Regions from separate parts of the Pseudoalteromonas thalassia genome, predicted to be linked through region 2. Evidence: predicted binding sites of a transcription regulator. Region 2 holds the regulator's gene; each other region holds the start of a gene.

Region 1 (3,282 bases), on a different contig from region 2:
CGACTTCAACAGAACAGCAAACTGTGGTTGCAGAAGATATTAATAATAGCCTGGCGGCTATTAACCACCTTGTTAATAGCACTGCGGATCATGCTCATGAATTGGCAGATGAAGCACGTGATTTAAATGAATTGGCAGCGTCTTTAAATAAGACAGTAAATCAGTTTAAGTTATAAAGATAAATTGCCGAAGTTATTAAAAACCCGATGTCACCTGAAGATGACATCGGGTTTTTATCGTCAGCCTTCCCTGTTAATCGTGGCGCAACCGCTTTCGCGTGTTCCATAAATTCATGCCACTGTTGCTTATTCCATAAAGCAACTCCTTTGTCGGTCAATCCTTGTGTTGGTTGCGTTTGTACTTGTTCCATATAGTCACCTCCTTACGCTAGCTTCATCCTGTTTGGCTCCAAGCCTGAACTTATCCCTTGCTGTCATCTCCGTTCACTTTATCCATAAAGCGTTGCCATTGTGCGCTACTCCATAACGCTTTGTTACTTCCTTGCTGTCCTTTTTGCTGTGCTACATTGTCCATACTGTAAACTCCTTGCGGTTTATCGTCCTTTACTCCTACAGCTGCTCCTTGCTGTGTTCCCTGACTCATCCTTGCTGATTAATGAGGTAATTATCGCTTAGCGATGATATACACAGCATGAATCAAACCTGGAATGTACCCTAATAAGGTTAAAAGAATATTAATCCAGAACTGCGCACCTAAACCTACCTGTAAAAATACGCCAAGAGGTGGAATTAAAACCGATAAAATAATACGTATTAAATCCATGACTCACTCCTTGAAATCTATTAGCCCAGCCAAAGCTGGGCTAATTTAGGCTTGCTGTTATTCAGCAACAATCGTTAATTCATCGATTACTTTGCGAACGTCTTCAGCGTTTTCAGCGATACTGATTGCTAATTGCTTTTCAGCATCAGACTCAACGGTACCTTTAAGTGTTACTACACCGTTATCGGTATCAACATCTATGTCTGTACCACCTACTTCTGAGTTAAATAAATAACGTGTTGTGATTACAGTACTGATTTTCGCATCTGTTAAATCGCTTTCAGTTGAATCAGCTTTATCTGCTTTCATTTTCTTAGCCTTCATGTTTTTAACAACCGTTAGTTTGTTATCAACAGAGCTAACGCCATCTAGGCTAAGAACAAGCTCTTCAGCAAGCTCTTTATCTAATTCACTATCAACTTTACCTGTAAGTACAACCTTGCCATTCCTTACATCAGTGTTGATGTCAAAGTTGTTAAGGTTTGTGTTCATAAGAAGCACAGTTTCTGCCTTACCATCAATCCAAGCATCTTTACTTTCATTTTCCCAACTGCTTGCCTGAGCTGACATACTTGTTGTTGCACCAATTACTAAAGCGGCAATCATAGATTTGTTAAAAGTGTTCATAATCTTCTCCTTTTGATTTAAGACACTTTTACTAATGCGACTATGATGCCAACTATTTATTTGTTTAATTTCAACACCTTAAACCTTAATTCAGCGACTATTTATATTCAATTCGGTAAAGATTTACAGGCTGCTCGGTAAGAAGTTCACTATGTTGCAAAAATAACCATTTAGTTGCTGATTTTATTAATCTGTGGTTAATTTAACTAAGTAACGTTGACACTACAAAACACAACATATTGATTTATAGTAAAATAAAATTTGGCCTAAGCTTTGCTTTATTACGAATAACATAAAAATCACTTTGATAATCACAACAGGGAACTAACATGGCCGTTAAACTTGAAGATCGCCCAATCGATCAAGTAAGAGAAGAAGTAATTGATCAACTCATTTATAACTACAGTCATGCTGTTATTTCAGCTGAAGCATTTGAACGCCGCTTAGACCAAGCAATGGAAGCCACCAGCAACGAAGTACTCGTTGAACTTGTTGCTGACTTAGAGCTAAAAGCTGATATTGACTACAAATCGCAAAAGCATGCGCAATTTAAACCTCATTATGGCCACAGCAGCGATAACGAAAGTCTGCAGCTTCGTAGCATTTTGGGTTCAAATGAGCGCAGCGGCCAGTGGGTAGTGCCAAAAGAAATTCACCTTACAAATTGCTTAGGTTCAATTGAGCTAGATTTTAGCGAAGCGATTTTCCAGCACCAACATGTCACTATTTACGTGAACTGTATTTTAGGTAACGACGAAATCTATGTGCCAGAACATGTCAATGTGGTATCAAAGCTGTTCAGCGTTATTGGCAGTGTAGAGAACAGATCAGTCGCCTTAAATAAAGGCCAAGGCCCAACCATTACCATTGAAGGTAATGTATGGCTAGGCTCAGTCGAGATTTCAGTTAAACGTACCATGAAAGAAAAGTTCATCAGCTTTGCCAACAGTCTAAAAGCCAGTTGGAAAGAGATGAATAAGATGTAGTAAAAGTTGCGAGTTGCGATTATGTTAATGTAGGTCGTCATTTATGGCGACAAGATATTGCATACGTTTCATCAATGACGCGCTAAAGCACGACCTACAAGAATGCGCGCGAAATAAATTTCACGCCTACGTCAAACGTGGGAACAGCTTTAGCCGTGAATAAAGTAAAGCTGTTCGGCATTAAAAGGCCCCTACACCGTAGGCGTCACGCTTGCTTGACGCGTCTTACATACAACGCTATTCCATCAATCAATACCTGACCTACAAACAACACCGCTCGGCTTCAAACTGACAGCTGAAAGCTCACTAAACTTCACCCCCACATCAAAGACATTTAATCGCACAAAGAGGACAAGAGGCGCTGCGCTTTAGAGGAAGTAAAAAATGATCTTGAGGTTCCCTCATTCTCTTCTCATTCACTTCTCTTTGTGCAAATACTTTCAGCACTAAAGTACCTCTTACTAGGCAGGCCTTTGGTAAAGGCCTAAAACAACACCGCTCGGCTCAAAACTGACAGCTGAAAGCTGACAGCTAAAAGCTGACAGCTCTAGCTACAAGTCATTATTCCTTTCACTCGGTATATCACTGAAATACTCTACAAACTCAACTTCAAAACCTGCGGGATCGATAAAATATACATTTTTACGATATGGGTTTTCTGGACCCTGTTTATCTATTTCATAACCAGCGTCAACCAAGCGTTCAATTACGGCATTAATATCGTTTGTCACATAAGCAAAATGAGCAAGGCCCACTTGGTGCCCTGCTAAATCACGGTTTTCGTCTTCACCGTTATCGCTCAGAGCAAGATATTGGTAATCATCACCAAAGTGCAGCCATTTGCGCGGTTTGCCTGACCATGTGCTATCACCTTGGCTACGCACCC
Region 2 (3,282 bases):
CAATGCCACGACCAATACCTGTACTGCCTAATTTTTCTCTATTGAGTAAGGCATCAAGGACGTCTTGTTGAGATAAATGAGGAAGCTGCTGGTGAGCCAGCTCGCTGATATATTCAAGGATTCTTTTTTTGCTATTAAAAAGGACCGCAGCTTTGCTGCAGTCCTGGTTAGTAAGTGAACTAAGTTTCATAATTTAGTGTCGAGCTAATTTCTCTTTGTGTTTAATGACTTGACGATCTAGTTTATCGATTAGCGAGTCAATGGCTGCATACATATCTTGGTGTGCAGTTGAGGCAAAGAGCTCGCCTCCATTTACATGTAAAGTTGCTTCTGCTTTTTGGCTTAATTTTTCTACATCTAGAATGACATGTACATTATTAATGTGGTCAAAATGCCTTTCTAGTTTTGCAAACTTGCTGTTTACATAGTCTCTTAATGAATCAGTGATTTCTACATGACGACCAGTTAAATTTAGTTGCATAAGCATTTTCCTTCTATGTAAAACGTCTAAATCAAACTCTTACGCTGATTAGACGGAGGTATCGCTAGAGACTCTCGATATTTTGCAATTGTGCGTCTAGCTACTTTAATTCCTTGCTCAGCCAATATATCTGCAATTTTACTATCACTCAATGGTTTAGCTGAGTTTTCTGCAGCGATAAGCTTTTTGATCAAAGCGCGAATTGCTGTTGATGAACACTCACCACCGTTTTCTGTGCTGACATGGCTTGAGAAGAAATATTTCAACTCAAAAATCCCGCGAGGGGTGTGCATGTATTTTTGTGTTGTAACACGTGAAATTGTCGATTCATGCATTTCGACCATTTCTGCGACATCGTTCAGCACCATTGGTTTCATGGCTTCTGGGCCATGTTCAAAAAATGCTTGTTGTTGCTGTACGATACAATTGGTCACTTTTAAAAGTGTATCGTTACGGCTCTCTAAGCTTTTAATAAACCATTTAGCTTCTTGTAAATGAGAGCGAATAAACTGGCTATCGCTGCTCGATTTTACTGAGCGTGACATAGCTGCATATTGGCTATTCACTCTAATTTTTGGCATACAATCTGGGTTTAGTTCAACGACCCAACGACCTTTAACTTTTTTAACCGATACATCGGGTATAACGTACTCAGACTCTTCGCGAACTATGCTGTCTGCTGGCTTAGGGTTTAAGCTGTGGATCAGCGTCATTACTTCTTTTAGTTCGCTTTCTTTAAGCTTAGTCTTTTTCATCAAAGTGCGATAGTCGCGACTTGCTAATAATTCAATATGCTCAGATAAAACCATTTTAGTTTCAGCTAAATACGGCGTACTCGCATCGAATTGGCGAAGCTGGATACATAAGCACTCTTGTAAGCTACGGGCACCAATCCCTACTGGATCAAACAACTGTATTCTCTTTAAGACCGCTTCGACTTCATCTAGTTCGATTTCTTCTTCATCATTATTTTGATTAAAACTTTCGACTATGTCTTCGCAGCTAACAGTTAAAATACCTGAGTCATCAATTGCCTCTACGATGGCGACAGCGATCGCTTCATCGGTTGGGCTAAATGGTGTGAGTTGTAATTGCCACATAAGGTATTCATGGAGGGTTTCAGTCGATGCACCTTGATAAATTGACTCATCTTCTGGCATTGGACCTGATGATGTTGATGGGGCTGCACTCATGTACTCATCCCATGTCACATCCATAGCTAAATCGTCACTAACGGTGTCTTTGTTAAGGGCATCGCTGCTTTCTTGTTCGTACTCACTCGGCGCTTCTTCGGCCGATGCACTTAGCTGAGTATCATCAGATTCAGCTTTTTGCTCGTTCTTACCAATGTTTTCATCGTTGTAATCTGCTTCTTCCACTTCAAGCAGAGGGTTACTATCAAGTGCTTCTTGAATTTCTTGCTGGAGATCCAATGTACTAAGCTGCAGCAAGCGAATTGCTTGTTGCAGTTGTGGAGTCATTGTAAGTTGCTGGCCCATGCGCAGCTGTAATGATTGCCTCATGTATCCCTAACAATCCTTTTATGTGTTATCGACACCTGTGCAGTCACAGGTAAATTTATATCGATTTATTGTCATTGTTATTTAGTTTAGCAGATGCGCTAGATGGTGGCTTATTGGTTATAGCCTGAATTGCTCACCTAGATACACATCGCGTACGGTTTGGTCAGCTAAAACATGCTCAGGTGTTCCTGATGCAATTAGCTCCCCATGAGAAACAATGTAGGCTTTTTCACAAACATCAAGGGTTTCTCTAACATTATGGTCAGTGATTAATACACCAATACCACGATTTTTTAAGTGTTCAATAATTTTCTTTATATCTAACACTGAAATAGGATCAACACCAGCAAAAGGCTCATCTAACAAGATAAATTTAGGGTTTGCGGCTAATGCCCGAGCAATTTCTACGCGACGACGCTCGCCCCCAGATAAGGCCATACCTTGACTATCACGAATATGCTGAATACTAAATTCATCAAGTAAGTTGTTGAGTGTTTCTTCTCGGCCTTGTTTATTTAAATCTTTACGCGTTTCTAAAATAGCCATTAGGTTTTGATAAACCGTTAACTTTCTAAAAATAGATGACTCTTGTGGTAGGTAACCAATCCCTAAACGTGCTCGGCTATGCATTGGCAAAAGTGTAATATCATTATCATCAATGCTGATCTTGCCTTTATCGCTAGGTACTAAGCCAACAATCATATAGAAAGTGGTGGTTTTGCCTGCGCCATTTGGGCCAAGCAAACCAACGATACTGCCCGCTTCAACCTCAAGACCCACATTTTTGACAACTTGGCGGCCTTTATAACTTTTTGCTAAAAGCTCTGCTTTTAATGTGCTCATGGTTGGCCTTTATCGTCTTGTTTGTTGTCAACAGGCACTAAGATTGTGTGTACACGGTCTGTTGAGTTTTCGTCTTTTTCTGCGCTAATTAGTTGTTGTGCCATATCATAAGTAATGCTTTTCGCTGTTACTTTTTGGCCTGCTTGAGTCACTTCGGCTTCGCCATTTAAAGTTAAGAAGCGCTTGGCTACGTCGTAGCGAACTTCTTCTGCACTGGCGCTCATTACCGTGCCATCTGCTTGCTTTTCTTCAAAATAAGCAGGCTTACCTGTGGCGATAATTAACTCAACAGTACCTTCTGTATCACCACCATGGGCTTCAAGGCGTTCGGCTGTGATCCGGCGGTTACCATGTATAATTTCGACATTGCCTTCAAATATACCAACGCCATCTTTTAGCTTACCAGTTTGACGATCTGAGCTTATGCTAATTTGT
Region 3 (3,282 bases), on a different contig from region 2:
GTACCAATCGGTAAGGTACTTTACCGATTGGTATTAAAAAGCTGCTAATTTAGTTTGGCTGTTGCGAATTGAATCGACTCATTTTTGAGTACAAAGTACGGGATCACTTTTTGCGCGCTAGCAACAACGAGTTTGGAATTTAAATTCACTACTCGGGCATTTACTTCTACACCATTGGTTCGATAGATTAGTGTGCCTGCTAACACATGGCTAGCGATACGGCGCTCTGCAAGTTCTTCAACGTCACGCGACATAACAAAATCACCGCGGGCGGTTACGTTAATCACATCCATCGCTTTAAAATCAACAACCCCATAACCAAACTTTTGTAGTTGATACATCATAGACTCGGCGATTTGATTGCCAAGTTGCGAGCTGCTTTTTAAGCTTGTATCAAGATCGACAAACGTCGTTATTGCAATACCTAACTCACTTTCTTGCTGCATGGTATCAACTAATTCTAGTGCCATTTGCTCAACATAATTAACCAGCGTTTTATGATGCTGATAAGGCACAAATAAGCGGTGATTTTCGTTAGTTTGTTGCGACTCTTTTTGCTCGAGCTCTTGCAACATAGCAACGTAATCAGCTTGTGATGATGTGGTGTTAGCCGTGCTTTGATTTGCCTCGCCTTGCTCAGCAAGTAATTGGCAACCTGACAACGCTAATAATATGAATGCTAAGAAAATACCTTTCATACCTTACTCACTTGCTTGTTTTAGCATTATTCCATCGCTACGATTGGTGCTATCTAAGGCATCGACCACAGATTGCGGAATAAACCCTTGTGCAGATCCCACCACGGCTTTACTTGCCAAACCAACGATACGAGCATTCACCAGTACCCCGCTTTGATGGTTAACTAGGGTGCCGGCTAGCACATAATTAAAGTTTTGGTCTTGGTTAAGCTCTAAATAATCTCGGCTAAATACATAATCACCACTAGGCGTTACACGCATGTAATCGGTCGTTTTGAAATCGACAACAGGTACACCAAAGGTATGCAGTTCGTGAATAAAACTTTCAGCGAGCTGGTTACCTAGTAACGTGGTTGAGTTGTAGTCAGCATCAAGATACACAAAGCTTGAAACAGCAATGGGGGTTTTATCGTTCACATATTGCAAGTTTTCAACTAAGTCTTGCATGATGCCACGTACATAATGATTGATATTTTTACGAGTTGGCGCTGCGGTAAAACTACTGTTGTTTAACACGGCTTGATTAGTTTGAAATACGCTGTCGTTACTATGCGGTGCAGCCACTTCTCGTTGAGCCATTAGCTGTGGTTCATCGTGCTGTTCAGGTGTATCACTAGCAAGCATCGAAGAGCAACCAAATCCCATAGGCAAACACATACTTAAAATTAAACGTTTCATTAATTGAATTCCTCTTAATATTCGCTTCGATACAACTGACCATTACGCTGCTGTACTTTTTCAGCTCCCCACATAACGTTTATCGGGATCTCTGTACTTGCCGCAGATACAACACGCTGATCTTTTGTATTGACGAGTCGAGCATTCACTATATAGGCATGTTGTTGCCGGGTAAGTGTGCCGGTAATAACAAAGTCAATATTCTGACGTTGGCGTAAGGTTTTTATATCGCGACTAAGTACACTATCGGCCGTTGGCTGCAAATTTAAAGTATTTTCTAGTCGATATTCGATAGTATGAAAGCCTAGCTGGGTAAATTGCGTAAGTAAGCTCTCTTGAATTTGCTGACTCAAGCCACTGCCTTGATCTTGCGCCAACTTAGTCCCCAGGCCATCTGCCATGTAAAAGCTCGTAACAGCAATGCGCGCATTACCTTTGTAAGGGCCTTGAATACGACTTAACTGACTACTTAAATCAGTAACATATTGATGCACTGTATAAGGAGCCATCGGTGATTTTGGCGTTTCTCTAGGGGGCGTTTTTTGTTGCTCTTCGGTTAAGCTACAACCCACTAACACTAAAAAAACGAAATAAACTAACAGACGCATATTTGCCATCCTCTTTCAACATGACAAATACAAAGCAATAATTATGCCTAACTATTATTATTGGCGAGATTTACCTTGATCGTCTAGAAACGAGAAACTCTGATACCAATTTGGTTATTTAGCTATTCCTGGCAGTTGCTCTTGCATCGCCCTACCCTCTGCATCCATACAATCGTAAATAAGTAATTTTTAACGCAGCTAGCTTCAGGCTTATCCTCATGGGTGGTTTCTGTATTTCGGGTTGGTATTTATCTAAGCGAATAAGCCTTTTAATGATAAGTCTGCTTGCTGTTTATAATCGCTACTCAGGCCGAGTATGTGAGGCTGTTAATTTGCAGAGCAAAGTAGCTGCGATTATTATTTAATACAAAAAGCAATAGTTAAAGCATCTCGCCAACAAATGTTGCAGTTACACATGACTGACCCATTTTTTTAGCAATCTCACAAAAAGCGCTGGCCTGGCTGTAGTTTTTAAAAGGTCCTGCACGCAGCGCATACAAAGTGACTCCCTTTTGATCACGCTGTTTAAAGCGAAAACTAAGCCCTTGTAAAGCATTAGGATAATCATGTTTTAGCTTCAATACTTGATGACTCACTTTATTCACTGACAAATATAGCCCCAGCTGCACACCTGCAGCTTGATTATTGTCAGTAGCGAGCTCAGGTTGCACTTTCTGCTTAGTGTAAACAGGCTCATCTTGCTCTTGCGTCATCATACACGCTGACAAAGTTAATAAACTTAAGATAATGAACAAATGCCTAAGAAGAGTAAAAAAAATCATGTAAACGTCAACTCTAAAAAATAGGCATAAATTCTAGCAAACAAAATGCCAACCCAGTTAAAAAGAATTACATTAAAAGTAAACGCGATTATCCGTGTACTTGCTTACAAAGCAATCGATCCCTTGACGTTTTATGGCTTCGCAGTCTGCTTGCGCGTTTTTAAAATACTTGTAACCACCATATTTAAGACGATAAAACGTGTGTTGCTCAACAGTAGCGGTTTCAATATTTAAAATAGGCTCACCTTGAAAAATATTGGGGGCATGCTTGGTCATTTTTTTAACAGAATAAGCGAGTAATGGCTTTGATTGAACCGATGCAAGCTGCACAGCAAAAGCATATTCATGTTTAAACGGTTGCTCAATTAACGTGCTATTCAATGAACCAGCAGGAACTGTTTCAAGCGCTGCGTGTTGGTTAACTAAAGAGGGAGAGCTATCTACTTTTATAATATTTTGACTCAACAATTGCACAAGGTGCAATAAAGGCCATTGTTTAGGGGAAAGAAAAGAGGT

Evidence for each region. Region 2 encodes sigma-54, which starts transcription at its own class of promoters, with help from an activator protein. Its sites were predicted from a motif close to GTTGGCACGNNNNTNGNNT; they were not measured.
Region 1: AAEU31_RS16835 (BON domain-containing protein) is a predicted target of sigma-54. The motif match lies at 1,445-1,463, and genes of this name have one in related genera.
Region 3: AAEU31_RS00640 (FlgO family outer membrane protein) is a predicted target of sigma-54. The motif match lies at 2,017-2,035, and genes of this name have one in related genera.

The regions. Positions count from the first base shown of each region.
Region 1 is NZ_JBMMUE010000016.1:49,056-52,337, forward strand. Features, by position in the region: gene AAEU31_RS16820 (methyl-accepting chemotaxis protein) at 1-176, shown strand, start outside; gene AAEU31_RS16825 (hypothetical protein) at 161-370, opposite strand; gene AAEU31_RS16830 (YqaE/Pmp3 family membrane protein) at 625-783, opposite strand; gene AAEU31_RS16835 (BON domain-containing protein) at 841-1,410, opposite strand; gene AAEU31_RS16840 (LiaF domain-containing protein) at 1,740-2,396, shown strand; gene AAEU31_RS16845 (VOC family protein) at 2,948-3,282, opposite strand, start outside.
Region 2 is NZ_JBMMUE010000012.1:42,378-45,659, forward strand. Features, by position in the region: gene ptsN (PTS IIA-like nitrogen regulatory protein PtsN) at 1-190, opposite strand, end outside; gene hpf (ribosome hibernation promoting factor) at 194-481, opposite strand; gene AAEU31_RS14400 (RNA polymerase factor sigma-54) at 508-2,004, opposite strand; gene lptB (LPS export ABC transporter ATP-binding protein) at 2,122-2,847, opposite strand; gene lptA (lipopolysaccharide transport periplasmic protein LptA) at 2,844-3,282, opposite strand, start outside.
Region 3 is NZ_JBMMUE010000001.1:131,468-134,749, reverse strand. Features, by position in the region: gene AAEU31_RS00650 (FlgO family outer membrane protein) at 45-698, opposite strand; gene AAEU31_RS00645 (FlgO family outer membrane protein) at 702-1,376, opposite strand; gene AAEU31_RS00640 (FlgO family outer membrane protein) at 1,391-1,984, opposite strand; gene AAEU31_RS00635 (SPOR domain-containing protein) at 2,365-2,700, opposite strand; gene AAEU31_RS00630 (SPOR domain-containing protein) at 2,839-3,231, opposite strand.